DNA from 4 places in the Pseudarthrobacter sp. 10T415 genome. Region 3 is predicted to be linked to each of the others. Evidence: riboswitches for the same ligand, from Rfam matches in the RefSeq annotation. Region 3 holds a riboswitch; each other region holds the start of a gene.

Region 1 (7,011 bases), on a different contig from region 3:
AGCGATCCGGAGCAGTTGATGGCGGTGAGGTACTGGGAGAGTACAGTCCGGCGTTCGATCTCACCGGCGCGGGGATCGGCTGTTCCGGAGAGGTCGACGGCGCCGCCCGACTTCCAGAATTCCGGCCAGGCCGTGCGGGACGCGGCAATGGCGGCACTGCCCGGTGCCGCTGCCACATCCGGTGCGGCTGCCAACCCGGGGGCCGGTTCCGATCCCGGCATTGAACGCCCGCCGATGCCGCCGTTGCCACGGGGGAGGCAGTCACCCTGCCCCGTGCTGATGAAGTGCACGCTGAAGTCGAGGCTGTCCTGCCCCTCGGCGGCCCGGATGAGCACTTCGTGCGGGCCGGCCTGTTCGAGCTCCAGCCCCTCGCCGCTGACGGCCGCCTGGTACCGGGAACCGTTCAGGCAGCGCGAAATCAGCCAGTGGCGGCGCGGGCCGGCGGCGTGACGTTCTTCAACGGTGGTGGTGTGTGCGGCGGGCCTGTTCCAGTCCGCTGCGTTGTGCCAGCCCTCGGAACCGTAGGGGAACGTCAGGGACACGGCGAGGCCGTCCGTAAGGGCAGGGGAGAGGATGCGGAATCCCAGCTCGTCCCTGTCCGGGCGGCAGGCCGTGGTGACGTTGACCGGACTGCCGTGCAGGCTGAAGATGCTGGTGGCCGTGCCGGTCCAGAGGTCCAGGACCTGGTGCGCGCCGGTGAAGTCGTCCCGGGTGAGTGCGGGGGCATCCCTTCCCGGGAGCGCAAAGCCGATCCGGCCCAGGTCCAGCCGGTGGGGGTTGGCGCGGAGCCAGGTTTCCGCCCGCGATGACTGCGTTTCGCGGCCATCCACGATGGCGCCCACCATGTCCACATAGGGGACAGGGCCACGCGGTGAATCGTAGATGACCGTGGAACCGGCAAGGGTGTACTCCTGTTCCGGCGGGATGGAGTGCCAGCCCCACTGCGCCTGCGTGCCCAGCAAAGTGCCGGGCGGCAGGTCATCCCTGGCGGCCACCGGATATTCACCGGGAAGGGACTGCATGCCGGTCAGGTCCATGGTGAAGCAGAACTCACCGTTGCCCACCGAGGCGGGACTCCGCGGATCGAGGCTGTCCTGCTCCACGTTGTGGCGCCGTACCAGCGCTTCGCGGTTGATCACGGTGGGCTGGCTGTGCACGTCGCACTCCTTGGCTCATGCCTGGGGCCGGTCCGGCAGCAGGCAGCTCAGAAAACGCTTTCCGGCTCAATCCTTGTGAGAACTCCGGGCAGTGTCAACCAGCCGTTCCGAGTACCCCGCGCATTGCTTCCACCACCAGGTCGTGGTCCGCTACCTGAGGCAGCCCGGACACGGTCACCGTGGCAACCGCGCCCACGCCCGTGACGTAGACCGGGAATGCACCGCCGTGCGCAGCGTAGCGGGACTGGTCGAACCACGCATTGTCCTCGATCCGCCCGCCACCGGCCCGGCCGCGCAGGCCCACCAGCAATGACGGCACCTCGTAACGGGCGGCCGTGCGCTGCTTCGCGCGGACCCAGTGTTCGTTGTCCGGGGTGGCTCCGGGGAGCGCAACGTGGAAGAGGACCTGCTCGCCCTTGGTGATGTCGATGGCGATGGGAAGATTCCGCTCCTTGCCGAGCTCCACCAGGAGCAGGCCAAGGTTAAGGGCGTCATCCGGCGAAAAGCCGGGGAACTGCAGTTCCCTGATCTCCGCCTCGATCCGGCCGATGAGGGCCTGGAGCGAGCCTTCCGGCTGGGCGTCGGCGGAGTCGGGATCGTAGTCAGTCACATCTGGCGGGTCGGCAGTCATGGCCCACAATCTACCGCCCTCCAGGTGTAAACTTGAGCACGCCCGGAAGGGCGCGAAACATTCAAACGCAAGACATCCACAGCATCATCAACAACACATTTACGACAGGGGAGCGCCGCCGTCGGCCCCGGCACCAGCCGGGAAACGCAGGTGGGCGCTGAGAGTGCGGACAGCCGCAGACCCTCGAACCTGATCCGGTTAGTACCGGCGCAAGGGAGTCGAGTTCTCGAAGTGCGCGGGAAATGGCGGCAGCAGCCGGCACCCGCGTCCACTTTCCCCTCCTGTTTCCAGGAGGATCACATGACTACTTCAGCAATCAAAAAGCCCGCCAGCAGGTCCTGGCGCGTCGTGGACATTGTGGTGGCGGCCCTGATCGCCATCGCCGGCGGCGTCATCTTCTGGGCCTGGTCCCAGGGAACCGCCGCAATTTCCGCGCCGATGAACGCGGCCTACCCGCCCCTCACCGGCCTCCTGGCCGGGGGATGGATGATCCCTGCGGTCCTGGGCATGCTCATCATCCGCAAGCCCGGCGCCGCCCTGTTCTGCGAGACGGTCGCCGCCACCGGCGAACTGCTCATGGGCTCCCAGTACGGCGCCTCCGTGCTGTTCTCCGGGTTCGTCCAGGGCCTGGGTGCCGAGATCATTTTCGCCATCTTCGTCTACCGGAAATTCAACCTCCCGGTCTCCCTGCTGGCCGGTGCCGCGGCGGGCCTCTTCTGCGGCCTGAACGACTCCTTCGCGCCGTGGGGCTGGAACATCGCCTACTCTGGCGGTGACAAGCTCGCGTACATCGCCTTCACCGTTGTTTCCGGGGCCATCATCGCCGGCGCGCTCGCCTGGATCGCCACCCGTGGCCTTGCCCGGACCGGCGTGCTGAGCTCCTTTGCATCCCGGAAGGCCGCTACGGAGCCCGTCTTCTCCTGATGCCGGCACCTTCCCACGCGGCCGCACCCCAAACGGTGCGGCCGGCCACGGTCACCGCCCGCGGCTGGGGCTGGCGGCACGCGGGGCGCACCACACCGGCCGTCCATGCCCTCGACCTCGACATCAGCCCGGGTGAGCGGGTACTCCTGCTTGGCCCGTCCGGGGCAGGCAAGTCGACGCTCCTCCATGCGCTCGCCGGGGTGCTGGGCGATGCGGACGACGACGGCGAGGCAGGCGAGTCGGACGAGACCGGTTCGTTGCTGGTTGACGGCGGTTCGCCCCGCGGCCAGCGGGGCCGCGCGGGCCTCATGCAGCAGGATCCCGAGACCCAGGTGGTCCTCTCCCGGGTAGGCGACGACGTCGCCTTCGGCGCCGAAAACCTCGCCGTGCCCCGCGACGCCATCTGGCCGCGCGTGCACGAGGCGCTGGCCGACGTCGGGCTGTCCCACCTGCCGCTGGACCACCCGACGTCGGCTCTGTCCGGCGGGCAGAAACAGCGGCTGGCGCTTGCAGGCATCCTCGCGATGCGGCCCGGGCTGATCCTGCTCGATGAACCCACCGCCAACCTGGACCCGGCCGGTGTCCTCGAAGTCCGGGACGCCGTGGCCCGCTGCCTGGACAAGACCGGCGCCACGCTGGTGGTGGTGGAGCACCGGGTGTCCGTGTGGAAGGACCTCGTGGACAGGATCGTGGTGCTGCAGCCCGGCAGCGGCGCCAACCCCGCGGTGCTCCTGGACGGCCCGCCGGACCGGGTGCTGGCCGAAGCGCGGACCATGCTGACGGCCGCCGGTGTCTGGGTGCCCGGATACGTTCCGTCCACCCGCGCGCGGGCCGCGGAACAGGCCTACGGAACCGGAAGCCTCCTGCTGGCCGCCGAAGACCTGGCCGTCTCCCGGCAACGCCCGCGCCGAAAAGGCTTCCGCAAAGTTCCGCCGGTGCCGGTGCAGGAAGGCATCATTGCCCAGGTCCGCGCCGGGCAGGCGCTCGCCGTCACCGGACCCAACGGCGCAGGGAAATCAACCTTCGCGCTGACCCTTGCCGGACTCCTCGAACCGGTCAACGGGACGGTCTCCGCCACGACGGACCTCAGCCGCGGCGCCGGAATCACCCCGTATCAGTGGAAGGCGGAACAGCTGATCGAGCGGATCGGCACTGTCTTCCAGGAACCCGAGCACCAGTTCGTCACCGGCAAGGTCCTGGACGAACTGCTCTTCGGGCCCCGGCACCTGGGGCACGGTGAAGACAAGGTGGATGAGCTGCTGGAACGGTTGCGGCTTACCCACCTGGTGGACGCCAACCCGTATACCCTGTCCGGCGGCGAAAAGCGGCGGCTTTCCGTGGCCACGATCCTGGCGGCAAGCCCTCAGGTACTGGTCCTGGATGAGCCCACATTCGGCCAGGATGCCAATACCTGGGCCGAGCTGGCATCGTTCCTCTCCGAACTCCTGGACGCCGGAACGGCAGTGGTCTCCGTGACCCATGACGCCGAATTCACCGCGGCCCTCGGTGGCACGGAACTCAAACTTGCAGCGCCGGAAGCGGTGGCGCCATGAGGCACGAACTGAACCTCCGCGGAAACGCTGCGCTCCTGGCCCGCGCCAACCCGCTGAGCAAGCTGGCCGCCGTCGTGCTCATCACGGTGGTCCTGGCGCTTTCCATCGACTGGGTGTCCGCGTCCGTGGCGCTGTTCTTCGAACTGCTGCTGTTTCCGCTTGCCGGGCTCACGCTGGGGCTGCTGTGGCAACGCGGCTGGCCTCTGATCCTCGCTGCCGCCGTGGGCGGGTGGAGCACTTCCATCCTGGCGCCGGACAGCGGCAGGACTCTCATCGACGCCGGCATCTGGACCATGAGTGAGGGCTCGCTGGAGACCGGCGTGGGTTTCCTGCTGCGCGGCCTGGCCATCGCGCTGCCCGCAATACTCCTGGTCAGCTGCACGGACCCCACCGACCTCGCAGATGCGCTGGCGCAAAAGGCCCGGCTCCCGCACCGGTTCGTCCTGGGCACCCTGGCGGCGATGCGCCTCGTGGGGCTGATGGCCGAGGAATGGCAGACCATCGGCATGGCCCGGCGGGCCCGGGGGGTTGGCTCGCGCGGCAGCGTGCTGCAGCGGGTGAAGGCCACCCTGGGGCAGAGCTTCGGGCTGCTGGTCCAGGCGATCAGGCGGGCGTCGCGGCTGGCGGTCACCATGGAAGCGCGCGGTTTCGGCGGCGGGCCACGCACGTGGGCCCGTGAATCCACCTACACGCTGTTGGATGTGTGGGTCCTGGCCGGCGGCCTGGTAATGGCCGGCCTGGCCGTCACGGCGGCGGTGTCAGCCGGCACCTGGAACATGGTGTGGGCCGGGAACTGACCCGCTAGGTGCAGGCGTGGTTGTAATCCAGTCCGGCGTGGATGAACTGCGTCAGCACCACTTTCCCGCCGCCGGTCAGCGGGGACTTCGAACATGCGGTGGCCGCTGATGCTGCATTGCGGGATCCCGCCAGCCAGCTGGGCAAGGGGTAGAGGTTGCTGGAGGTGCTGACGTTCCCCACGATCCTGTGCCACTGCTGGCCGGTGGAGTAGATCCCCACACCTGCTGCGTCGATGCTGTGGAAGAAATCCGTCATGCCTTCCAGGACGGTGCGGTTGGCATCCTTGCTGCTGGACCAGGTGTTTTCGGTTTCCACATCCAGCCACCAGACGTAGTCCGCAGGGTCCGTCACTCCGCGGACGTAGGCGGCGTCAAAGGCCTTGGCGTAGCCGTACATGTAGGCGCAGGCCGTGCCGTAGTCCCCGGCCTTGCAGGATCCGTATGGGTTGTGCACCTTCGAGCCGGTGGGGTATTCGTCGCTGACAGGCCACCAGGAACCGGCCCGCCCGGGATTGGCAGTATTGATGTAGAGCTGCGCCTCGGGCTGCGAGGCTACTGCCCCGGATGACGATTCGGCCCATTCGAGCTGTTCCTGCAGGCACGGGTTGGTGTTGTTGGCCAAACCGTTATTGACGCCCACTATGGCGAACGCCTGGTCTCCGGGCAGTTCTGCGTTGCACTGGGGCCAGGAAACGTCGTTGCCGAGCAGGGACTGGCTGCTGCCGCCCCCTTGCGGCCCTGCCGGGGAATCGGTGGGATCAGCCCACGCGGGCCCGGCGCAGCTGAATATTACTGCTGCCACCAGCAGCCATGCCAGCCTGAACACTGGCAGGTGGGCTCGAGTCCGGGGCATGTGGGGCTCCGTTTATTGCTTGAGGAAACTTATGTTCCAGTCTCCCGCGGTATCACGGAGAGGACAAGGCGCAACGCCGCGGGCCGGCTCTATCGCATAGAAAAGATAAAAAAGGAGCTTGATAGAGCTGTAACCCGCCTAATTGGCCACCAAAAACTCATAGATGATATATTCGCTGCATGACCCAGGAAACCGCTGAACACGTAGCCGTCATGCTCAGGAACGCCCGGAGCGAGAAGGGCTGGACCCAGGGCCAGCTGGCCGCTGAGCTGGGAACCAGCCAGAGTGCGGTGGCCCGGATGGAGCAGGGCAAACAGAACCTGAGCCTGAAAATGATCCAGCGCCTCGAGACCATCTTCGACCGGAGCATCGTCAACGTGGGTAAACCGCAGATGACCCACCTTCGGGTGGAGGGCGGGCGCACCCTGTCCGGCTCGGTTGACGTGAACAGCAGCAAGAACGCCGGAGTTGCGCTGCTGTGCGCCAGCCTCATCAACCGCGGCACCACCGTCCTGCGCCGCCTGGCCCGGATCGAAGAGGTCAACCGCATCGTGGAGGTGCTCACCAGCATCGGCGTGGAATGCACCTGGCTCAACGCCACCGACCTCCGCCTGCGCCGGCCCGCCGTCCTGGACCTCGACTCAATGGACGTGGAGGCTGCCCGCCGAACCCGCAGCGTCATCATGCTGCTGGGCCCCCTGCTGGACGAGTCCGCCGAGTACAGGCTTCCCTACGCCGGAGGCTGCGACCTCGGCACCCGTACCGTTGAGCCGCACATGCAGGCCCTGCGCCAGTTTGGGCTGTCCGTGGAAGCCACGGCCGGTTTCTACGCTGTCCAGGCGCCGTCGGCTGATTCACGGGACCGCTCCTTCGTCCTCACCGAGCGCGGCGATACCGTTACGGAAAACGCCATCATGGCGGCCACCCACCGTGAGGGCACCACGGTCATCCGGAACGCCAGCCCCAACTACATGGTGCAGGACCTCTGCTTCTACCTGCAGATGCTGGGCGTCACCATCGAAGGCGTGGGCACCACCACCCTGAGGATCACCGGCAAGCCCGTCATCAACGCCGACATCGAGTACTTCCCGTCCGA
Region 2 (7,011 bases), on a different contig from region 3:
CGGACTCCAGCTCACCGGCGCAGCGGGCCGTCACGGCAGGGTCGGCAATCTGGATGATCCCGGAGGAACCGTTCCCGTTCCCGTTCCCGTTCTTTCCGTTGCCGGTGCCGGTGCCGGTGTTGCCGTTCCCGTTGCCGTTCTCTTTCTGCGGCTTCGACCCCGAAATCACGATCGCGTCGAACTCCTGGCCGATGTGGTTGACCAGTAGGGCGGCCTCCACCGTGTCCAGGGCCATGCGCTCCATCCGGGATGCCAACTGGTCCGAGCCTGCCATGATCTCAGGGAGGGTCGGCAGCGCATCCCGCACCCAGCCGGGGACAGTACCTCCGTTGCTCAACGCCTCGCAGGTCACCAGCACAAAGCGGTCCACCAGGCGGCGCAGCGGCGCTGTGGTGTGGGCATAGGCATCGCCGATGGCTGCCTGGACCGCGGCCTCCGGAACGTTGCCATCAAAGGCGGTGTAACCGGCGCCGCGGAAGAGCATGCCGGCCGAGTGCATGATGGCCAGCTGCCGGGGGTCCGTTGGGTCAAGGGTCCGCAGGTATTCCCCGTATCCCACCTCGCCGTCCCAGGGCTTGCCCAGCACTTCCGTCTGCAGCCGGAAATGGTGCAGGGAACGCTCATCCGGTGGCGGCATGGTGCGCAGGATCCCCACCTTGGCATCGAGCATGATCTTGGCGGCGGCCATCCCCGTCATCAGGGAAATCTGGGCGTTCCAGTCCTCCACCGGCAGCTGGGGAGCAGCAGCAATGCGGTAGCCGCCATCGGGCAGCTGGACGATCTCCTGGTCCGGCATGTTCAGGCTTGCGCCGTTGCGGGCGCGTTCAAGGCGGACACGCTTGAGCCCAACTTCCTTCAGCAGGCCCAGCAGGGGAGAGGCAGTACCGGCGTCCAGGTCAGCCTGGGCACCCTTGTAGCTGAGTTTCGCGCGGCTTCGAACGCGTGCCCGGCGGACACCGACGGTCGTGACCTCGGCGTTGCCGTCGAGCCGGAAATCCCAGACGAAGGCCGAGCAGTCCTGGTCCGGCAGGAGGCTCCCGGCGCCCTCGCTGATGACTTCAGGGTGCAGGGGAATACGCCCGTCCGGGGCGTAGAACGTCTGGCCCCGGCGCCGGGTTTCGGCATCCAGGGGTCCGCCGGGCGCAACGAACGCGGGGACATCGGCGATGGCGTACAGGACGTGGTACCCGCCGTCGTCGTCCGTTTCGATGAAGAGGGCCTGGTCCAAGTCCGTGGACGACGCCGGATCGATGGTGACGAACTCCACCGCGGTCAGGTCGTAGTCCGGCAGGCGCAGCGCGGCCACCGCGGCCTCGGCGTCCCTGACCGCGTCACCGGGGTAGGGGCCCGGAAGTTCCAGCTCCGTCCGCAGCGCGGCCAGGGCCTCTTCCAGGGCATTGGTGCGCTCATGGACGTTGGGAGCCAGCCGATGATGTGACACGAAAATCAGCCTAACCCCAAGTCATGCGATTTCGCAGGGAATCGGTGCGGGCGCGGTCGTGACGTGTTGCCGCGGACCGCGGTGCGTTCGGGAAACCGGGTTGTGGGACGTCCGCGGCTTCAGGAAGCCGCGGAGTCCAGTGCAGAACGAAGCGAGGCAGCGGCAGCAGCGGGATCGGCAGCGTCGGTGATGGCGCGGACCACCACGATCCTTGACGCTCCGGCCGCGACCACCTGGTCCACGTTGGAGTGGTCGATCCCGCCGATCGCGAACCACGGCACGTCACTGGGCGCCTTCGCGGCCGCATACTTCACCAGTTCCAGGCCGACGGCGGCCCGGCCGGGCTTGGTGGGGGTGGCCCAGAGAGGTCCCACGCAGAAGTAGTCGAGGCCGGCAGGTCCTGCGGCGTCGGCCAGCGCGGCGTCCACCTGCTCCGGCGTGTGGCTTGACAGGCCGATGGCGGCGTTGCCGTTGAGCAGCGTCCTTGCGGCCGGTACCGGCAGGTCCTTCTGGCCCACGTGGAAAACGGGAGCACCGGAGAGGACCGCAATGTCCGCGCGGTCGTTGACGGCCCACAGCCGCCCGTGCCGCTGGGCTGATTCCTTGAGGATGGCCAGCAGGTCCAGCTCCTCGGCCGCCTCGATGGACTTGTCCCGCAGCTGGATGATGTCCACGCCGCCTTCGAACGCGGCGTCCACGAACCCGGCGAAGTCGCCCCGGCCGCGGCGCGCATCCGTGCAGAGGTACAGGCGTGCGGATTTCAGTGCGCCGTTACCCGCCGCTGTGGTGAAGGCATCGGTGCCGGGTGCTGCGGCGGGGGCAGGGGAGTGGGACACATTCATGGCTGCAAGCCTAGTTCCTCTACACTTGCCTCGTACTGCGGGAGCCCGCGGCAGCTGTCACAAAGCGCCGGGCTGAGAGGGCGTCAGAGCCGACCGCTTGACCTGATCCGGTTAATGCCGGCGTAGGGAAGGAGACACCATGGGCATCCCCGAAAGCCCTCCGGACAGCATCGCAGAGCCAGCCGCTGTCCCGGCAATAGCCGCCGACGTAGCAGTGATCGGCGGGGGCGTCATAGGCCATGGCATCGCCTGGGAAGCCAGGCGCTCTGGCCGGTCCGTGGTGCTGATCGACGATGCACCGGGATCCGGAGCCAGTTGGGCGGCGGCAGGCATGCTGGCCCCCGTCAGCGAGCTGCATTACCAAGAGGAAGAGCTCCTGGGCCTCATGCTGGATGCATCGGAGCGCTGGCCGCAGTTCGCGGCGGACCTTAGCCGCGTGTCAGGCCGCGGTTCCGGATTCCTGGCGACGCCCACGCTCACCATTGGCGCCGACGCCGCCGACCGGCAGGCACTGATGGACCTGCGCGGCGTGCAGCAGGCCAATGGACTCGCCGTGGAACCACTGACGGTCCGTGAGGCCCGGCGCCGGGAACCGCTGCTCAGCCCCGCCATTGCGTGCGCACTCGATACCCCGGCAGACCACCAGGTGGATCCCCGGGGACTCGTGGAGTGCTTCCGGGCAGCCCTGGCCAACCACCTGCCAGCCGGCAGCGGCGTTGCCGGCACTGCGGTTGCAGACACTGCGGTTGCCGGCGCTCTGGACGGATTTGCCGTGGCGGACAGGGCAGTGGGACTGGAGTGGGCGGACGGCGCGGTGGCTGGTGTCCGGCTGGCCGGAGGCGGACTGGTGCTCGCCGGCGAAACGGTGGTGGCCAACGGCATGGCGGCGGGCTCCCTGGAGAACCTGCCGAGGGGACTCCGGTTACCTTTGCGCCCTGTGCACGGCGACATCCTGCGGCTGTCCGTCCCCCCGCACCTGCAGCCCTTGCTGACGTCCACCGTCCGCGGGCTGGTGCGCGGTGTGCCCGTCTACTTGGTTCCACGCGAGGACGGAACAGTGGTCATCGGCGCCACCCAGCGGGAGGACGCCCTGGTTGGGGCCGGCACTGCGTTCGGAGCCATGCCGGCGAGTGCCGGATCCAGTGCAGTGCCCGCCGGTGCAGGACCGGCCAGCGCAGTGTCCGCTGGCGGCGTGTACCAGCTGCTTCGCGACGCCCAGGTGCTGGTGCCTGCGGTCGCAGAGCTGGAGCTGCTCGAATGCACGGCCCGGGCCCGCCCGGCTACCCCGGACAATGCCCCGCTGCTGGGCAGGGTGCCCGTGGACGGGGGAGACGGCAGTGCAGCGCATGTCCCCGGACTCATCGTTGCCACAGGATTCTTCCGCCACGGCGTCCTCCTCACCCCTGCCGCGGCCGCCATCTGCCGCGACCTGATGGATGGGAAGGCCGACCCCCGGTGGCAGCCGTTCAGTCCTGACCGCTTTTCCGGCCGGATCCCGGCCCCCAGATTCAACATCAAGGAGACAGCATGAACATCACCCTGAACGGGGCATCCCGCACCGTGGCGGACGGTGCGTCCATCACGGCATTGGTCAGCGAGGTGACCGGACGCGCGCTTGCGGCCGACGGCCAGGCAACCGACGGACAAAGGCTGGGGGTGGCCGTAGCTCACAATTCCGAAGTGGTGCCCCGCAGCCAATGGCACGGCACCGCGCTCGCGGACGGAGACGACGTCGAACTCGTCACCGCAGTACAGGGAGGCTGACACCATGATTGAAGCGAACACCGTTTCCGAACCGGCCACCCATACCTCCGCGGCACCCGCCAGGCCTGATTCCCTCGTCATTGACGGCGTTGCCCTGGAGTCGAGGCTCATCATGGGAACGGGTGGCGCGCCCAGCCTGGACGGCCTGGGCGCCGCGCTTGTTGCCTCCGGAACCTCCCTCACCACCGTGGCCATGCGCCGCTACTCACCCGCAGAATCGGGCTCCCTGTTCCAACTGCTGGTGGACCACGGAATCCGGGTCCTGCCCAACACCGCAGGCTGCTTTACTGCGCGGGACGCCGTCCTGACCGCCGAACTGGCCCGGGAAGCGCTGGAAACCGACTGGGTGAAGCTGGAGGTCATCGCAGACGAGCACACGCTCCTGCCAGACGCCGTTGAGCTGGTGGATGCAACCGAACAGCTGGTCAACCGCGGCTTCAAAGTCTTTGCCTACACCAACGACGACCCCGTCCTGGCCCTTCGGCTGGAAAACCTGGGTGCTACCGCAGTGATGCCCCTGGGATCTCCTATCGGTACCGGGCTGGGAATCCTCAACCCGCACAACATCGAACTCATCGTTTCCCGGGCAAGCGTGCCCGTGGTCCTGGACGCAGGGATCGGCACGGCATCTGACGCGGCGCTGGCCATGGAACTTGGGTGCGACGCTGTCCTGCTGGCCACGGCGGTGACCCGTGCCCAGAACCCGGCCCTGATGGGTGAGGCGTTCAAGCACGCCGTCATCGCCGGGCGGCTGGCGAAGGAAGCCGGGCGCATTCCGCGCCGCGAGCACGCGCTGGCGTCGTCCGCCATGGAGGGCCGGGCCGAGTTCCTTTAGCCAGTGATGCTTCAGGGGATGTACCGCCTAGGGGATTGCACCGCTTAAACGACTGTGGCCGCCACCGTTGAAGGTGGTGGCCACAGCCGTTTAACGGTGACTAGCGCCTCAGGATGGCGGTCAGCCGATGGGTATCGTTCCTTGCCCGGGTGCGGCTCAGGACAAGCACTGCCCCGACGGATGCCGCCGCGCCCAGCACTATGGGCAGCACCCAGGGGAGCCACGTCAATCCGGGAAGGTAACCGAATCCCGCCGCCATCAGGATGATCCAGCTCAGTGCAGCCACCCCGACGGCCACGCCGGCCGGAAGGCCTGCGCCATACTTGGCATGACGCTTGTCATTGGCCCAGACAATGAAGCCGGCCGCAACGGTGGCCAGCACAACAATGATCAGGGAAAGCATGGGTCTCCTTCGGGAAGCACGGCAGTTCCAGCCGGTGCTAGAACTGCCCGAATCCTACGCGCCGGACTTCTTCCGCGCCGATTTCCACGTAGCCCAGGGCGTTGCCGGGAACAATGATCAGGCGCCCCTTGTCATCGGTGAGGCGCAGTTCGCTGCCACCCTTGATGGCTTCTCCCACAACATTGGCCACGGTCTCCGCATCCTGGTTTGATTCCAGGACGATCTCGCGGCCAACGTTCTGCACGCCGATCTTAATTTCCACAGGGGCCTCCCAGCCGGTCAGGTTCTTTGATGATGGTCTATTTGTAGTCTAGGACTCTTTGGGGAAGCGAGAGATTCCGCGCCAAGCTAAACGGTAGATGAGGTCGCTGGCCACATCGAGGTCCAGGTTGCCGTCCGTTTCCAGCCAGTACCGGGCGCTGACCTGCGCCATCCCCGCCAGGCCGCGGCCCAGCAGTTCCGCTTCGAGGTGGGGCAGCTTGGTGTCCCCGGCGATCACCCGCGCAATGGCATCGGCAAAGGTCCGGTTGAAAGTTTCGAGGCGCGAACTGACGTCGGGATCGTTGACGAGGTCGGACTCGAAGACCAGGCGGTGGGCCTGGTCGTCGCTGGCGATGAACCGGAAGTACGCCCGCATGACAGCCTGGACGCGTTCCTTATTGTCTGTGGTGGAGTTCAGCGCCCCCAGCATCAGGTCGGTCAGGGACGCAAGGTGGCTGTCCAGGAGGGCCAAGTACAGCTCGCGTTTGGACGGGAAGTGCTGGTACAGGACCGGCTTGCTCACATGCGCCGTCTCGGCGATCTCATCCATGGCGGCCCCGTGGTAACCGTTCGCCACAAAGACTTCCTGCGCTGCGGAAAGAAGCTGTGCCCGCCGTTCATCACGGGGGAGCCGGGCCGACCGTTGGCCCGCGGGTCGCGGTGAACTTTGCGGTTCGGCCGCCGGCGGGCGGTCAGCCCGTGCTTCATGGACCACAGTTGTCCTTCTTTCCATTGCAGTTACCCCCTACTTTACTGCGGGGTAATATGACCCGGCGGTACCCCGGGGCATACATTGAAGTATGCCTTCGCCGTTCACTGCAAATGTTTCAGCAGTTTCCCTTGATCCTTTGGTGGAACCCGCCCCGGAACTCACCTCCGAAGAGGTGGAACGGTATTCCCGGCACCTCATCATTCCGGAAATCGGCTCGGCAGGGCAGCGGCGGCTCAAGAACGCGAAAGTACTGGTTATCGGCGCCGGCGGACTGGGCTCGCCCGCCTTGCTCTACCTCGCAGCCGCGGGAGTTGGAACCCTGGGGATCATCGACGACGACGCCGTGGACCTGAGCAACCTTCAGCGCCAGGTCATCCACGGTGTGGCAGATGTCGGACGGCCGAAGATCGAATCGGCGCGCGACGCAATCGCCGCCCTGAATCCACTCGTGGACGTCCGGTTGCACCAGGTCCGGCTCGACGCATCCAACGCGCTGGAGCTGTTTGCCGATTACGACCTCATCCTCGACGGTGCAGACAATTTCGCCACGCGCTACCTCGTCAATGATGCTGCCGCGATCCTGGGAAAGCCTTATGTCTGGGGCTCAATCTTCCGGTTCGACGGCCAAGTGAGCGTCTTCTGGGAAAAGCATGGGCCCACCTACCGCGACCTCTACCCTGAGGCGCCACCGGCCGGCTCTGTTCCTTCCTGCGGCGAGGGCGGCGTCTTCGGCATGCTGTGCGCGGCAGTGGG
Region 3 (7,011 bases):
GAAGCCGCCGAAGCCGCCGAAGCTACCGCGGCTGGCGAGGAACCGGGCGCGTTTGCCTCCCTGTTCCTTGAGCCCGGCTCGCCCACTTCCATGCTGTTCCAGGCACCGGACCTGAGCACCGTCGTCCGCCCCGCTACGCCCGCCGCCGCAGCGGAGGAGGCCGAGGACGAAGACGACGCCGAGGACAACGAATCCGAGGAATCCTCCAGCCGCCGCCGGCGCCGCAGCCGTGGCCGCCGGGGGCGCAGCCGTCTGGACGAGCGCGACGACGCCGGAACCGGTGGCTCCGAGGCGGATGACGCCGCCGACGAATCGGACGAGGAAGAAGCCGGTCCGGCCGAGGACGGCGTGACGTCCCGCCGTCGTCGTCGCCGCCGCCGCGGTGACCAGGACCTCGAACTGACCGGCGGCAACGACGACGATCCGCCCAACACCGTTACCCGCGTGCGCGCACCGCGTGCCGTCAGCGAGGCGCCCGCCAGCAACCGGGTGACCAGCGTTAAGGGCTCCACCCGACTGGAAGCCAAGAAGCAGCGCCGCCGCGAATCCCGGGACACGGGCCGGCGCCGCACCGTCATCACCGAAGCGGAGTTCCTGGCCCGCCGCGAATCCGTGGACCGGCAGATGATCGTCCGCCAGCGCGACGACAGAATCCAGATTGGCGTCCTCGAGGACGGCGTCCTGGCCGAGCACTTTGTCTCCAAGACCCAGCAGGACTCGCTGATCGGCAACGTCTACCTGGGCAAAGTCCAGAACGTGCTGCCCTCCATGGAGGCTGCCTTCGTGGACATCGGACGCGGCCGCAACGCCGTCCTTTACGCGGGCGAAGTGAACTGGGAAGCCGTCAACCTTGAAGGCAAGCAGCGCCGTATCGAGAACGCGCTGAAGTCAGGCGACACCGTCCTGGTCCAGGTGACCAAGGACCCCGTGGGCCACAAGGGCGCCCGCCTGACCAGCCAAATCTCGCTGCCGGGCCGCTACCTCGTGTACGTCCCCGGCGGTTCCATGACCGGAATCTCCCGCAAGCTGCCCGACGTCGAGCGGAACCGGCTCAAGCGCATCCTCAAGGACCGCCTGCCCGAGCAGGCGGGCGTCATTGTGCGCACGGCGGCCGAAGGGGCGTCCGAAGAGGAGCTGACCCACGACATCAACCGGCTCCGCGCCCAGTGGGAAGGCATCGAAAGCCAGTCCTCCTCCACCAAGGTCCTGGCTCCGGAGCTGCTGTACGGCGAGCCCGACCTCACCATAAAGGTGGTCCGTGACGTCTTCAACGAGGACTTCTCCAAGCTGATCGTCTCCGGCGAGGACGCCTGGGACACCATCGAGGCCTACGTCACCTATGTGGCGCCGGACCTGGTGGGACGCCTGGAAAAGTGGACCAAGGACCAGGACATCTTCGCTGCCTGGCGGATTGATGAGCAGATCCACAAGGCCCTCGAACGCAAGGTGTTCCTGCCCTCCGGCGGCTCACTGGTGATCGACCGGACCGAAGCCATGACCGTGGTGGACGTCAACACCGGCAAGTTCACCGGCAGCGGCGGCAACCTCGAAGAAACCGTCACGAAGAACAACCTTGAAGCGGCCGAGGAAGTGGTGCGCCAGCTGCGGCTGCGCGACATCGGCGGCATCATCGTGATCGACTTCATCGACATGGTCCTGGAATCGAACCGCGACCTCGTCCTGCGCCGCATGGTGGAATGCCTGGGCCGCGACCGGACCAAGCACCAGGTGGCGGAAGTCACCTCGCTGGGACTCGTCCAGATGACCCGCAAGCGCATGGGCACCGGGCTCCTGGAAGTCTTCGGCGAGCAGTGCGAAGCCTGCGCGGGCCGCGGCGTCGTCACCCATGACGACCCCGTAGAGCACCGCCGCGCCAACATCGTGGCAGCCGAGCAGCACGTCCACCGCTCAGACAACCGCTCCGATTCCCGCACCAACGGGAACCGAAACGAGGGCAACCGCAGCGAGGGCCAGCGCAGTGAGGGTCAGCGCAACGAGGGCCAGCGCACCGACAGCAGCCAGGAAGGTACGCGCGGCGAACGCAAGCGCCGCCGTGGACGTGGCGGCCAGCCGGTCGAACAGGCACCCGCACCCGCAGCGGTGGCTGCCCACCCCGTCCAGCCGGACCCGCACGAGGCCGAACGCCATGCCAAGGCTGAAGCCACCAGGCTGGCCCTGGCCAACATTGCTGCTGCTGCCCACGCCGCACACCTGCATGATGATGAGGTGGCGGCCCGGCTGGCCCCCGCCCAGCAGGACGCGGGCACAACGGAGAAGCACGACGACGGGACGCCGGCACGCCCGGCAGCTGTCCTGACGTTCGGCGGCGAGAAGGTCGCGCTGCCCTTCGTTGAGCACGCAGACGAGCACCAAGCCTCGCCTGCGCTGTCGCTTGACCGGCTTGCCGAAGCGTTTGCCCACCTGGGCCAGCCGGCTTCGCCTGTTGGCAGCCAGCCACAGGAGTCCGGGACGGCCCAGGCCGCGCCGGCCACCCCCGAACCGGCGGAGGCAGCGGTTGCGGCACCCCAGCAGCCCGTTGCGCCTGCCGCCCCCGACCTGTCCCGGCAGCGCCGTCCGCGGCGTAACCGGAGTGCAAGCAGGGCGCAGGGCGCAGCCAACGAGACCACCGTGGAACACCATGAGAACGTCCCGTCGGCCAGCGAAGGCCACTCCCATGCCGCCAAAGCGCCCCAGCCCGCAGCGCCGGCAGAGCCGGCAGCCAAAGCCGATGCGCCCATCATCCTTGGCGTAGGGGTTCCTGCTTCCGAGCTCTGACCCTGCCCAGGCACTGCAGATGCCCGGCCCTCCACTCCTGTGGTGGGGCCGGGCATCTGCCGTTAACGGGGAACGGCCCTCAGCAGCGCACTTAACAGGTGCAGTCACCTTTCGGTTGACTGCCGTCCAGCGGCTAGGCTGGGGAACCGACACGGGGTGCCGCGCACCAGGCCCGGCTGAGATCCACACCCGTTGAACCTGTCCGGTTAGTACCGGCGAAGGGATGTCTCTTTTGTCTTCGACCCTTGCCATGCCCGCAGCCACCCCGCTCCCGAATCCCTCCGCAACCGTAATGCCGGCTGCCGTACGGGACGTGCCCCGGGTCCTTGCCATCGCGGGCTCGGACCCCTCCGGTGGGGCCGGCATCCAGGCGGACCTCAAAAGCATCGCGGCCCACGGCGGTTACGGCATGGCCGCCATCACTGCCCTCACCGCCCAGAACACCCGCGGGGTGACCGCCGTCCATGTTCCTCCGGCATCCTTTTTGGCACAGCAGCTGGCGGCCATCAGCGACGACATCCACGTTGACGCCGTCAAGATCGGCATGCTGGGCGACGCCGAAGTGATCGATGCCGTGCGCACCTGGCTGGAGAAGGTGCGCCCCGCCGTCGTTGTCCTGGACCCCGTCATGGTTGCCACCAGCGGAGACCGGCTGTTGCAGGAGAGTGCCGAAGCCGCGCTCCGCAGCCTGGTGCCGCTGGCCCACCTTGTCACCCCCAACCTGGCCGAACTGGCCATGCTGCTGGAAGAAGACGTACAGGACACGTGGGAGGCAGCCCTGGAACAGGGCAGGCGGCTTGCTGATGCCACCGGTGCTGCCGTGCTGGTCAAGGGTGGCCACCTGCAAGGCAGCAGCTGCCCGGACGCCTTGGTTGGCCCGGCCGGCATGCTATCCGCAGACGTAGTGGAAATCCCGGGGGAGCGGGTGGCAACGCGGAACAGCCATGGCACAGGCTGTTCCCTGTCCTCCGCCATGGCCACGGTCCAGGCGCAGGTAGGCAACTGGGAAGTGGCCCTACGGGAAGTGAAACCCTGGCTTGCGGGGGCGCTGGCGGCGTCCGCCGTACTGGAGGTGGGAACCGGCAACGGGCCCGTTCACCATTTCCACCACATCCGCCAAGCGCTTCGGCCAGGCGACTTTACGGCGCAGCTGCGGAAAGATGCCGACGCCCACCTTGAGTCGATCTACGCCCTGGGTTTCCTCCGGGCCCTGGCCTCGGGGACACTTCCGGAAAGCCAGTTCGCGTATTACCTTGCGCAGGATGCCATCTACCTGAACGGGTATTCGCGAGTCCTCGCCCGGGCCAGCGCGCTGGCTCCCACGGAAGCCGAGCAGCTGTTCTGGGCGGCGTCGGCCCAGCAGTGCCTCGAAGTGGAGTCGGAACTGCACCGTTCCTGGCTCAGCACCCGCACCGTCCGTCCCGAACTGGGTCCTGTCACCAAGGCCTACGTGGACCACCTGACGGCTACTTCGGCGTCGGGCAGCTATGCAGTCCTGGCAGCGGCTGTCCTGCCGTGCTTCTGGCTGTACGCGGACGCCGGGAAGACGCTCCATGCCAGGTTCCTCGCCGACGGGGAACCGGCAGGACACCCCTACGCCGACTGGCTCCGCACCTATGCCGACGAGGATTTCGCGGAGGCAACGCGCCGGGCCATCGCCGTGGTGGACGAAGCGGCACGCAAGGCTTCCGATGACGAGCGGCACGCCATGGTTACCGCTTTCCGGCAGTCCTGCCGGCTGGAAGTGGAGTTCTTCGACGCGCCGCGGCTCCACGCCTGAACCTGCCCGGGCCGTGCTGCCGGTACTATGGTCTGGCACGGCCCCGGTGGCGGACGATGTCTGTGGTTCCTATCACAGCCGACCCGCCGGAGCCAGCCTCATTTGCGGCCGGAGACGGAATTAGCGTATTCTGGATCTTCGGTGCTTACGCCAACACTTGGGTTATGACCCCGGGAACATGCCAGCGTGGAAAACACAAGGCAGTCCTGCGGGATAACTCATGGAGACCTTCGGGGAATCCACGGCGTTGAGGCACAGCGGGAACCCAGCCAAACAGTGCAACGGGTGCCGCACGCAATTTTAGTTATAAACGTCGAGAGAAGTGAGTTCCCAAGTGGTGTACGCGATTGTCCGCGCAGGCGGCCGCCAAGAGAAGGTTTCCGTTGGAGACTTCGTTACCCTGAACCGCGTCGCCGGTGGGGCTGGCAGCACCATCGAGCTGCCCGCACTGCTCCTGGTTGATGGTGACAAGATCACCACTGCCGCTGCTGACCTGGCCAAGGTGACCGTTACGGCTGAAATCCTCCAGGACCTCCGTGGTCCTAAGATTGTCATCCAGAAGTTCAAGAACAAGACCGGGTACAAGAAGCGCCAGGGTCACCGTCAGGAACTGACCAAGGTCAAGATCACTGGCATCAAGTAACCACCGGTTACTGTTCAGGTTTTCAGCAGATTCCCCAGAATTTAAAGGCAGGCATTTCAGATGGCACATAAAAAGGGCGCGAGCTCCACTCGCAACGGTCGTGACTCCAACGCACAGTACCTCGGCGTCAAGCGCTTCGGCGGCCAGGTAGTTTCCGCCGGCGAGATCATCGTCCGCCAGCGTGGCACCCACTTCCACCCGGGCGCCGGCGTTGGCCGTGGCGGCGACGACACCCTGTTCGCACTGACCCCGGGCGCCGTTGAATTCGGCACCCGCCGCGGTCGTCGCGTCGTCAACATCGTTGCTGCTGCAGCTGCAGAGTAACAACCAGTTCTGAAGCGGTGGAGCGGGCCAGTTGGCCCGCTCCACTGCTCTTTTAAGCGCATTACAATCGATAGGGCGTCCATGGGCGCCCACACGACACTGAGGAGATTTACGTGGCCAGCTTTGTAGACCGGGTAGTACTGCACGTATCCGGCGGTACCGGCGGCCACGGTTGCGTCTCCGTCCACCGCGAGAAGTTCAAGCCCCTCGGCGGGCCCGACGGCGGCAACGGCGGCAACGGCGGCGACGTCATCCTCCGCGTGGACCACCAGACCACCACCCTCCTCGACTACCACCACGCCCCGCACCGGCACGCCACCAACGGCGGTCCCGGCATGGGCGACTGGCGCGGCGGCAAGAACGGCGAAACCCTGATCCTGCCTGTCCCCGACGGCACTGTGGTGAAGTCAAAGGACGGCACCGTCCTGGCGGACCTGGTGGGGGAGGGCGCAGAGTACATCGCCGCCGCCGGCGGGCCCGGCGGGCTGGGCAACGCTGCCCTGTCCTCGCAGAAGCGCCGCGCTCCAGGCTTCGCCCTGCTCGGCATCGAGGGTGAGTCGAGCGACATTATCCTTGAGCTGAAGTCCATTGCAGACATCGCCCTGGTGGGATTCCCGTCTGCCGGCAAGTCCAGCCTCATCGCCGCCATGTCCGCCGCGCGCCCCAAGATCGCCGACTACCCGTTCACCACCCTCATCCCCAACCTGGGTGTGGTCCAGGCAGGCGAAGTCCGGTTCACCATCGCGGACGTCCCGGGACTTATCGAAGGTGCCAGCGAAGGCAAGGGCCTCGGCCACAACTTCCTGCGGCACGTGGAACGCTGCGCCGCCCTGGTGCACGTCCTGGACTGCGGCACGCTCGAATCCGAACGCGATCCCCTTTCTGACCTCTCCATCATCGAGACCGAACTTGAAAAGTACGCGGTGGACATGAGCTACGCCGGCCAGGACGGCGAAGTGGTCCCGCTGAACCACCGGCCCCGCCTCGTGGCACTGAATAAAGTGGACCTGCCGGACGGCAAGGACATGGCTGAATTCGTCCGCCCTGAGCTGGAGTCCCGCGGATACCGGGTCTTCGAGGTCTCGGCCACCAGCCACGAGGGCCTGCGCCAGCTCGGCTTCGCCATGGCCGAGATCGTCAAGGCGGCACGGGATGCCGTAGCAGCCGCTCCGCCGAAAGTTACCCCCACTGTGCTGCGTCCGCGCGCCGTCAACGAAACCGGATTCCGGATCCGCCGCGAGGAGAAGGCCCACGAGCCCCTGTTTCGCGTCCTCGGCGACAAGCCCGTCCGCTGGGTCAAGCAGACAGACTTCACCAACGAAGAGGCCATCGGCTACCTGGCCGACCGGCTCGCAAGGCTGGGCGTGGAAACCGAGCTGTTCAAGATGGGTGCCACGCCGGGCGACACCGTGGTGATCGGTGAAGATGATGGCGTGGTCTTCGACTGGGAGCCCACCATGATGGCAGGCGCCGAACTGCTGGCATCGCC
Region 4 (7,011 bases), on a different contig from region 3:
AGGGTGTCTTTCCGCGGACCGGCGCCGCGGCTGTTCCAGACGTTCATGGCCATGTGGTGGTGGTAGCGGCCCGCGGAGACGAAGAGGGCCTGCCCGTGCCAGCCGGCGGTCTTTTCGAACCCGAGCGTTCCCACGTAGAAGTCGCGGGCGGACTGGACGTCGCCTACCTGGAGGTGGACGTGGCCCACTCCGGCGGTGGTCTGCCGCTGCCCCTGGAGGGATTCTTCGGAGAGGTGCTGTTCCAGGTAGCGCTGGGGCGGCAGCGCCAGGCTGTCCATGACCACGTCGGTGCCGTTCCAGGACCAGTTGCTTCGCGGGCGGTCCCAGTAGAGCTCGATGCCGTTGCCTTCGGGATCACTGAAGTAGAAGGCCTCGCTGACCAGGTGGTCGGCGCTGCCCGTGAACGAGCGGGGCTCGAACTGGGCTGCGGTGGCCACCGTGGCGGCGAGCGCCGCCTGGTCTTCGAACAGGAGGGCCGTGTGGAACAGGCCGGCTTCTCCCCTGCCGGGGATGGTGAGGCCGGGGGCCGGGGCGAGATGGACCAGGGGCTTGCCGAGGCGGCCGAGGTAGAGGCCGCCGTCCTGCTCAGCGACCACCTCGAGCCCCAGTGCGCGCTGGTAGTAGTCGGTCATGACCTTCATGTTGCCGACCTTGAGCATCACGGTGCCCATGGCGAGGTCGGCAGGAAGAAGATCCTGGCTGGTGGCTTCTGCACTCATTGAACGCTCCCTCTACTGGAGGCCGTCCGGATGAGGCGGCCTGTCATGAGTTAAAATTACTTGAAGCTTCAATTTATTCCAAGTGCGGGGTGGATGTTGTGCTTAGCGGACCACGCGGCCACCCAAAACCACGTGGGATGGGTGCGCCACGGTGTCCAGGGTCCTCCGGGGATCGTTCCGGAACAGCACGACGTCGGCCCGCGCCCCTTCCGTCAGCCCGTCAGCACCCAGCCAGGCCCGGGCGGCCCAGCTGGCCGCGTTGAGCGCCTCGGCTGCGGGCAACCCAGCCGCGTGCAGGGCAAGGATTTCGTCCGCAATCCTTCCGTGACGGATCACGCTGCCGGCGTCCGTTCCGGCGAAGATCTGCACTCCGGCTTCCCAGGCCTCCCCTATGCGTTCCAGCCGTCGTTCCCAGAGCGCCAGCATGTGGTCGGCGTACACCGGAAACTTGGGCCTGGCTTGGGCGGCAATATCAGGGAACGTGGCGATGTTGACCAGCGTCGGAACGATGGGGACGCCCTGCTCCACAAACCGCGGCAGGTGCCGGGGCAGCAGGCCGGTGGCGTGTTCGACGCAGTCGATCCCGGCGTCGAGCATCTGGTCCAGGGTGTCTTCGGCGAAGCAGTGGGCGGTGACGCGGGCACCTTCGTCGTGTGCGGCACTGATCGCATCACGGACGACGCCGGCGGGAAAGGAGGGTGCGAGGTCGCCGGCGCTCCGCTCGATCCAGTCCCCGACGAGCTTGACCCAGCCGTCGCCGTCGCGGGCTTGCTTGCGCACGGCCTCCACAAGGCCTTCAGGCTCGACCTCCTGGGCGAAGCCCCGGAGGTAGCGGCGGGTCCGGGCGACGTGCCTGCCGGCCCGAATCAGCAGCGGAAAGTCGCGGCCACCCTGCATCCACCGGGTGTCGGCGGGCGATCCCGCGTCCCGGATCAGCAGCGTTCCTGAGTCCAGGTCGGCACGGGCCTGGGCTTCGGCCTCCCCGGCGTCCACCGGGCCGGCAGGGCCCAGGCCGATGTGGCAGTGGGCGTCGACGAAGCCGGGCAGCACCCAGCCGTCGAGCACAACGTCCGGACCGGCCTCCGGGCGGGTAAACGTCAGGCGTCCGTCCACGGACCAGAGGCCGTGCCTTTCGCTGTCCGGTCCCGTGAGGGCGGTGCCGCTGAAACCAATGATGTAGGGCATGGATGCCTCCTCTTCCTGCCCGGTCAGGCTAGCACCGGCAAATGTGACAGGGCCGTTAGCGCTTGTCCCTGCAGGGCGTGTGGTAGCTTCGTTCCTGACCACACGGGTGCCCTTGCAGGGGCTGAGATCGGGCTGACGCGGCCTGCGACCGTCGAACCTGTCCGGGTAATGCCGGCGAAGGAAGTGAGTATTCCTTGAATACACCCAAAACAGTGCTGACCCCTGCCCAAAACCACCCCGCCGGAGCCACGCCTGAAGTGCCTGTCACCCAGTCCCTGAAGTCGCACTCGCTGGCCTACATCGATGATCCGGAGCGCGGGATCCGTGTCCCGGTCACGGAGATCGCGCTGGAGCCCTCGCCCAACGGGCAGCCAAACGCCCCTTTCCGCACCTACCGGACAGCGGGGCCGGGAAGCGACCCCGTGCGCGGCCTCAGCCCCTTCCGGTCGGAATGGATTGAGGCGCGCGCTGACACGGAAGAGTACAGCGGAAGGGAACGGAACCTGCTCGACGACGGCCGCTCGGCCGTACGCCGCGGCGCCGCCTCCGCGGAGTGGAAAGGCGGGCGCCCGGTGCCCCGCCGCGCCGTCGACGGCCGGACTGTCACCCAGATGCACTATGCCCGGAAGGGCGTGGTGACGCCGGAGATGCGGTTCGTGGCACTGCGGGAAAACTGTGATCCGGAACTGGTCCGGAGTGAGGTGGCGGCCGGACGGGCGATCATCCCCAACAACATCAACCATCCGGAGTCCGAACCGATGATCATCGGCAAGGCTTTCCTGGTGAAGATCAACGCCAACATCGGCAACTCCGCCGTGACCAGTTCCATCGCCGAGGAGGTGGACAAGCTGCAGTGGGCCACGCGGTGGGGTGCCGATACGGTGATGGACCTGTCCACGGGCGACGACATCCACACCACCAGGGAGTGGCTCATCCGCAACTCCCCCGTGCCGATCGGCACCGTGCCCATCTACCAGGCCCTGGAAAAGGTCAACGGCGAGGCGAACGCCCTCACGTGGGAAATCTTCCGCGACACCGTCATAGAACAGTGTGAACAGGGCGTGGACTATATGACTGTCCACGCCGGCGTCCTGCTCCGCTACGTGCCGCTGACCGCCAACAGGGTTACCGGCATCGTGTCCCGGGGCGGGTCGATCATGGCGGGCTGGTGCCTGGCGCACCACCAGGAGAATTTTCTCTACACGCACTTCGATGAGCTGTGTGAAATCTTTGCCCGGTACGACGTCGCGTTCTCGCTGGGTGACGGCCTGCGCCCCGGTGCCACCGCGGATGCCAACGACGCTGCGCAGTTCGCGGAACTGGACACGCTGGCCGAGCTGACGGAGCGCGCCTGGAAGCATGACGTGCAGGTGATGGTGGAGGGGCCGGGCCATGTCCCGTTCCACCTGGTCCGGGAGAACGTAGAGCGCCAGCAGGAACTGTGCAAGGGTGCGCCGTTCTATACCCTGGGGCCGCTGGTCACCGATGTAGCTCCCGGCTACGACCACATCACATCAGCCATCGGCGCCACCGAGATCGCCCGCTACGGCACCGCCATGCTCTGCTATGTCACGCCCAAGGAGCATCTGGGACTGCCCGACAGGGACGACGTGAAGACCGGGGTCATCACCTACAAGATCGCCGCGCACGCCGCTGACCTGGCCAAGGGCCACCCCGGAGCGCACGAACGGGACGACGCCTTGTCCAAGGCCAGGTTCGAGTTCCGCTGGCGGGACCAGTTCGCGCTCTCGCTCGACCCCGAGACGGCCGAAGCGTTCCATGATGAAACGCTGCCGGCCGAGCCCGCCAAGACGGCACACTTCTGCTCCATGTGCGGGCCGAAGTTCTGCTCGATGCGGATCAGCCAGGACATCCGCAACGAGTACGGGTCGGCGGAGGCGCAGGCCGCGATAGCAGAAGCGGCATCCGGGATGCGGGAGAAGAGCCAGGAGTTCCTGGAATCCGGCGGCAAGGTGTACCTTCCCGAGCTGAAAGTCCCGGCCGGAAGCTGAGCCTGCCGCCGGCGGTGACCGGCGGTTGCTGTGGCCGGCCCGGGCGGCTAGGACGCCCGGGCCGGTTCACTCCGGCTGACCTCGGCGAGGAACTGCCGGATTGCCCGGTTGCCGTCCGCTGAGTCGTGGGGCCGGTGCCCGCCGGCGGCGACACGGTGCAGGGCACCGGTCTCCCTCAGGTACCCGGCGATTTCTTCGTACAGCGGTTCCCAACCCCCGGTGAGGACAAGGGTGGGGACTCCTGGGACGATGTGAAGTGGCGCCTCCCATGAAGGGGACTGCAGCCGCAGCCGGCGGGCAGAGCGCTTCTCCTCCAGGGTTGCTGGCTGGTGCAGGTCTGCGGCGTAGACGCGGCGGACGAACTCCCGCTGGAAGTCCTCGTCGCTGAGTTGGTGGCGGACGTCGAACAGCGGTTTCATCATCCGGATGTGGGCGGCTGTTGCGGGCAGCTCCGCGGTGAGGGACAGGCAGGCCGGCTCCACCAGGGTCAGCGAATGCACGAGGTCCGGGCGCTCCACGGCCGCCATCATGGCCGGAATGGCTCCCTGCGCATGGGCCACAACGTGTCCGCCGGCAGCACCCCGCCCGTCATCGCCCAGGGAACGCAGCACGATGGCCGTGTCCTCCGCAAAGGAGGACTCCAGGGGTTCGGCGGTGCTGTGGTATCCGTGCCGGCGGAGGAACAGGGCGTCGTACATCAACGCCATGCCGTGCTGCCGGGGCCAGGCGGCGGCGCCGAAGCTCCCCGAGCCGTGCACGAACACTACCCTCTGCTTGAACATCCCCCAACCCTATTCCACGGCGCCGGCATCTTAACGAAATAGCGCCAAGTGTCGTTGGGACGTTTCCAACGACACTTGGCGCTACTAGGCGGCAGTGTTCCTAGTTGCCCAGGAACTTGTCGAAGCCCTTGGGCAGGTTCAGCTGGGAAGGGTCAAAGTCACCGGACTGCTGGCCGAAGGAAGCTCCGGTGGGCAGGGCCTTGGATGCGTTGGCGCGACGCGCTTCGGCGTCCTTGCGTTCCTGGGCGGCCTTGGCCGGGTTTCCTGACCGGGCCTTCTTCTTCGGCGCGTTCTTCGCGTTCTTCCGGGCCCCGCCGCCGGCACCGGGGAGGCCGGGCATGCCTGGCATCCCGGGCATGCCGCCCTGGGCCATCTTCTTCATCATCTTCTGGGCCTGCGCGAAGCGTTCCAGCAGGCCGTTGACCTCGGAGACGTGCACACCGGAACCACGGGCGATACGGGCGCGGCGCGAACCGTTGATGATCTTGGGGGCCACGCGTTCGTGCGGGGTCATGGACCTGACAATCGCTTCAACGCGGTCGATCTCGCGTTCGTCGAACTGCTCCAGCTGCTGGCGGATGTTCTGGGCGCCGGGCATCATCATGAGCATTTTCTTCATGGAGCCCATGTTGCGGATCTGCTGCATCTGGGCCAGGAAGTCGTCCAGGGTGAAGTCTTCCTGGTCGGCGAACTTCTTCGCCATCCGGGCAGCTTCGTCTTTGTCCCAGGACTTCTCGGCCTGTTCGATGAGCGTGAGGACGTCGCCCATGTCCAGGATGCGCGAGGCCATCCGGTCCGGGTGGAACAACTCGAAGTCGTCCAGGCCCTCACCGGTGGACGCGAACATGACGGGCTTGCCGGTGACCGAGGAGACGGACAGCGCGGCACCACCGCGGGCATCGCCGTCGAGCTTGGACAGGACGATGCCGGTGAAGTTGACGCCCTCGTCAAACGCCAGGGCCGTGTTCACGGCGTCCTGGCCGATCATCGAGTCGATGACGAAGAGGACTTCGTTGGGCACGATGGCCCGGCGGATCTGGCGCGCCTGCTCCATCATGTCCGCGTCGACGCCGAGGCGGCCTGCGGTATCCACGATGACGACGTCGTGCAGTTTCTGGCGGGCTTCCTCCACGCCGGCCCGGGCAACGGCCACGGGATCGCCCGCCGGCTGCTCCAGCTCGGTTGAGGTTGCACCCGGGTGCGGGGCGAAAACAGGGACGTTGGCCCGCTGGCCCACCACCTGCAGCTGGGTGACGGCGTTGGGCCGCTGCAGGTCACACGCCACCAGCATGGGGCTGTGGCCCTGGGACTTCAGCCACTTGGACAGCTTGCCCGCAAGGGTGGTCTTGCCCGCGCCCTGGAGGCCGGCAAGCATGATGACGGTGGGGCCGTTCTTGGCCAGGCGGATGCGCCGGGTCTCGCCGCCGAGGATCTCCTTGAGTTCCTCGTTGACGATCTTGACGATCTGCTGGCTGGGGTTCAGCGCCGCTGATACCTCGGCGCCCAGCGCCCGTTCGCGCACGCGGCTGGTGAATTCCCGCACCACGGGAACGGCAACGTCCGCGTCCAGCAGGGCGCGGCGGATCTCCCGGACGGTGGCATCGACGTCGGCCTCCGTCAGGCGGCCCTTGCCGCGGAGATTCTTGAAGGTTGCTGTCAACCGGTCAGAGAGTGAATTGAACACGCGCCGTGAACTTCTTTCAGGAGATGATCGGGACTCGACTATCTAGGGTACCAAGTCGGGCACGCCAGATGGCATGCTGGCAAAATGACGAGCCAAACAACTGTCAAGACCCTGCTCATCCTCGGCGCCTCAGGCGACCTCACAGGCCGGCTGCTCCTGCCGGGACTGGCCCGGCTGGTGGCCGCCGGCCGGGCGGACGGCCTCCGCCTCGTCGGTGCCGGATCCGACCCCTGGACGCCGGAACAGTGGCGGGAGCGGGTGCAGTCCTCCTTCGCCGCGGCTGCGGAGACCGCGGAGCCGGACGGCAAGGACGCGCTAGCTGCGCTGGAAAAGGACACGGCGTACCACCAGCTCGATGTCACAGCCGCCGGCGCCCTCGCTTCCCTGCTGGAAAGCCTCGACGGCCCCACCGCCGTCTATTTCGCGCTGCCGCCCAGGATCAGCCAGCTGGCGTGCGAAGCGCTGCAGCCCGGGGAGGTGCCGGCGGGGACGCGGCTGGTGATGGAGAAGCCCTTTGGCTCCAGCGAGGAGTCGGCGCGGTCCCTGAACAGGACGCTTGCCCGGCTGGTTCCGGAGGACCACATCCACCGCGTGGACCACTTCCTGGGGAAAGCCACGGTCCTGAACAT

Evidence for each region. A riboswitch is a leader RNA that binds a small molecule or an ion and turns the genes downstream of it on or off. The one in region 3 is predicted to bind thiamine pyrophosphate.
Region 1: linked by a shared signal. The riboswitch ahead of AC1DBN_RS07835 (ECF transporter S component) and the one ahead of AC1DBN_RS00315 (bifunctional hydroxymethylpyrimidine kinase/phosphomethylpyrimidine kinase) in region 3 are both predicted to bind thiamine pyrophosphate.
Region 2: linked by a shared signal. The riboswitch ahead of AC1DBN_RS04220 (FAD-dependent oxidoreductase) and the one ahead of AC1DBN_RS00315 (bifunctional hydroxymethylpyrimidine kinase/phosphomethylpyrimidine kinase) in region 3 are both predicted to bind thiamine pyrophosphate.
Region 4: linked by a shared signal. The riboswitch ahead of thiC (phosphomethylpyrimidine synthase ThiC) and the one ahead of AC1DBN_RS00315 (bifunctional hydroxymethylpyrimidine kinase/phosphomethylpyrimidine kinase) in region 3 are both predicted to bind thiamine pyrophosphate.

What each region holds. Positions count from the first base shown of each region.
Region 1 is NZ_JBFTHJ010000004.1:67,883-74,893, forward strand. Features, by position in the region: gene AC1DBN_RS07825 (hypothetical protein) at 1-1,157, opposite strand, end outside; gene AC1DBN_RS07830 (heme-degrading domain-containing protein) at 1,252-1,788, opposite strand; TPP riboswitch at 1,885-2,022, shown strand; gene AC1DBN_RS07835 (ECF transporter S component) at 2,089-2,712, shown strand; gene AC1DBN_RS07840 (ABC transporter ATP-binding protein) at 2,712-4,265, shown strand; gene AC1DBN_RS07845 (energy-coupling factor transporter transmembrane component T family protein) at 4,262-5,062, shown strand; gene AC1DBN_RS07850 (glycoside hydrolase family 25 domain-containing protein) at 5,067-5,915, opposite strand; gene AC1DBN_RS07855 (UDP-N-acetylglucosamine 1-carboxyvinyltransferase) at 6,095-7,011, shown strand, end outside.
Region 2 is NZ_JBFTHJ010000002.1:306,331-313,341, reverse strand. Features, by position in the region: gene AC1DBN_RS04230 (RNB domain-containing ribonuclease) at 1-1,441, opposite strand, end outside; gene thiE (thiamine phosphate synthase) at 1,561-2,283, opposite strand; TPP riboswitch at 2,311-2,429, shown strand; gene AC1DBN_RS04220 (FAD-dependent oxidoreductase) at 2,423-3,814, shown strand; gene thiS (sulfur carrier protein ThiS) at 3,811-4,047, shown strand; gene AC1DBN_RS04210 (thiazole synthase) at 4,052-4,882, shown strand; gene AC1DBN_RS04205 (hypothetical protein) at 4,983-5,285, opposite strand; gene AC1DBN_RS04200 (DUF3107 domain-containing protein) at 5,323-5,547, opposite strand; gene AC1DBN_RS04195 (TetR/AcrR family transcriptional regulator) at 5,596-6,261, opposite strand; gene moeB (molybdopterin-synthase adenylyltransferase MoeB) at 6,347-7,011, shown strand, end outside.
Region 3 is NZ_JBFTHJ010000001.1:61,203-68,213, forward strand. Features, by position in the region: gene AC1DBN_RS00310 (Rne/Rng family ribonuclease) at 1-2,775, shown strand, start outside; TPP riboswitch at 2,918-3,016, shown strand; gene AC1DBN_RS00315 (bifunctional hydroxymethylpyrimidine kinase/phosphomethylpyrimidine kinase) at 3,026-4,555, shown strand; gene rplU (50S ribosomal protein L21) at 4,890-5,198, shown strand; gene rpmA (50S ribosomal protein L27) at 5,259-5,522, shown strand; gene obgE (GTPase ObgE) at 5,636-7,011, shown strand, end outside.
Region 4 is NZ_JBFTHJ010000030.1:17,271-24,281, forward strand. Features, by position in the region: gene AC1DBN_RS20890 (VOC family protein) at 1-719, opposite strand, end outside; gene AC1DBN_RS20895 (amidohydrolase family protein) at 822-1,904, opposite strand; TPP riboswitch at 1,997-2,104, shown strand; gene thiC (phosphomethylpyrimidine synthase ThiC) at 2,099-3,916, shown strand; gene AC1DBN_RS20905 (alpha/beta fold hydrolase) at 3,964-4,698, opposite strand; gene ffh (signal recognition particle protein) at 4,799-6,382, opposite strand; gene AC1DBN_RS20915 (glucose-6-phosphate dehydrogenase) at 6,467-7,011, shown strand, end outside.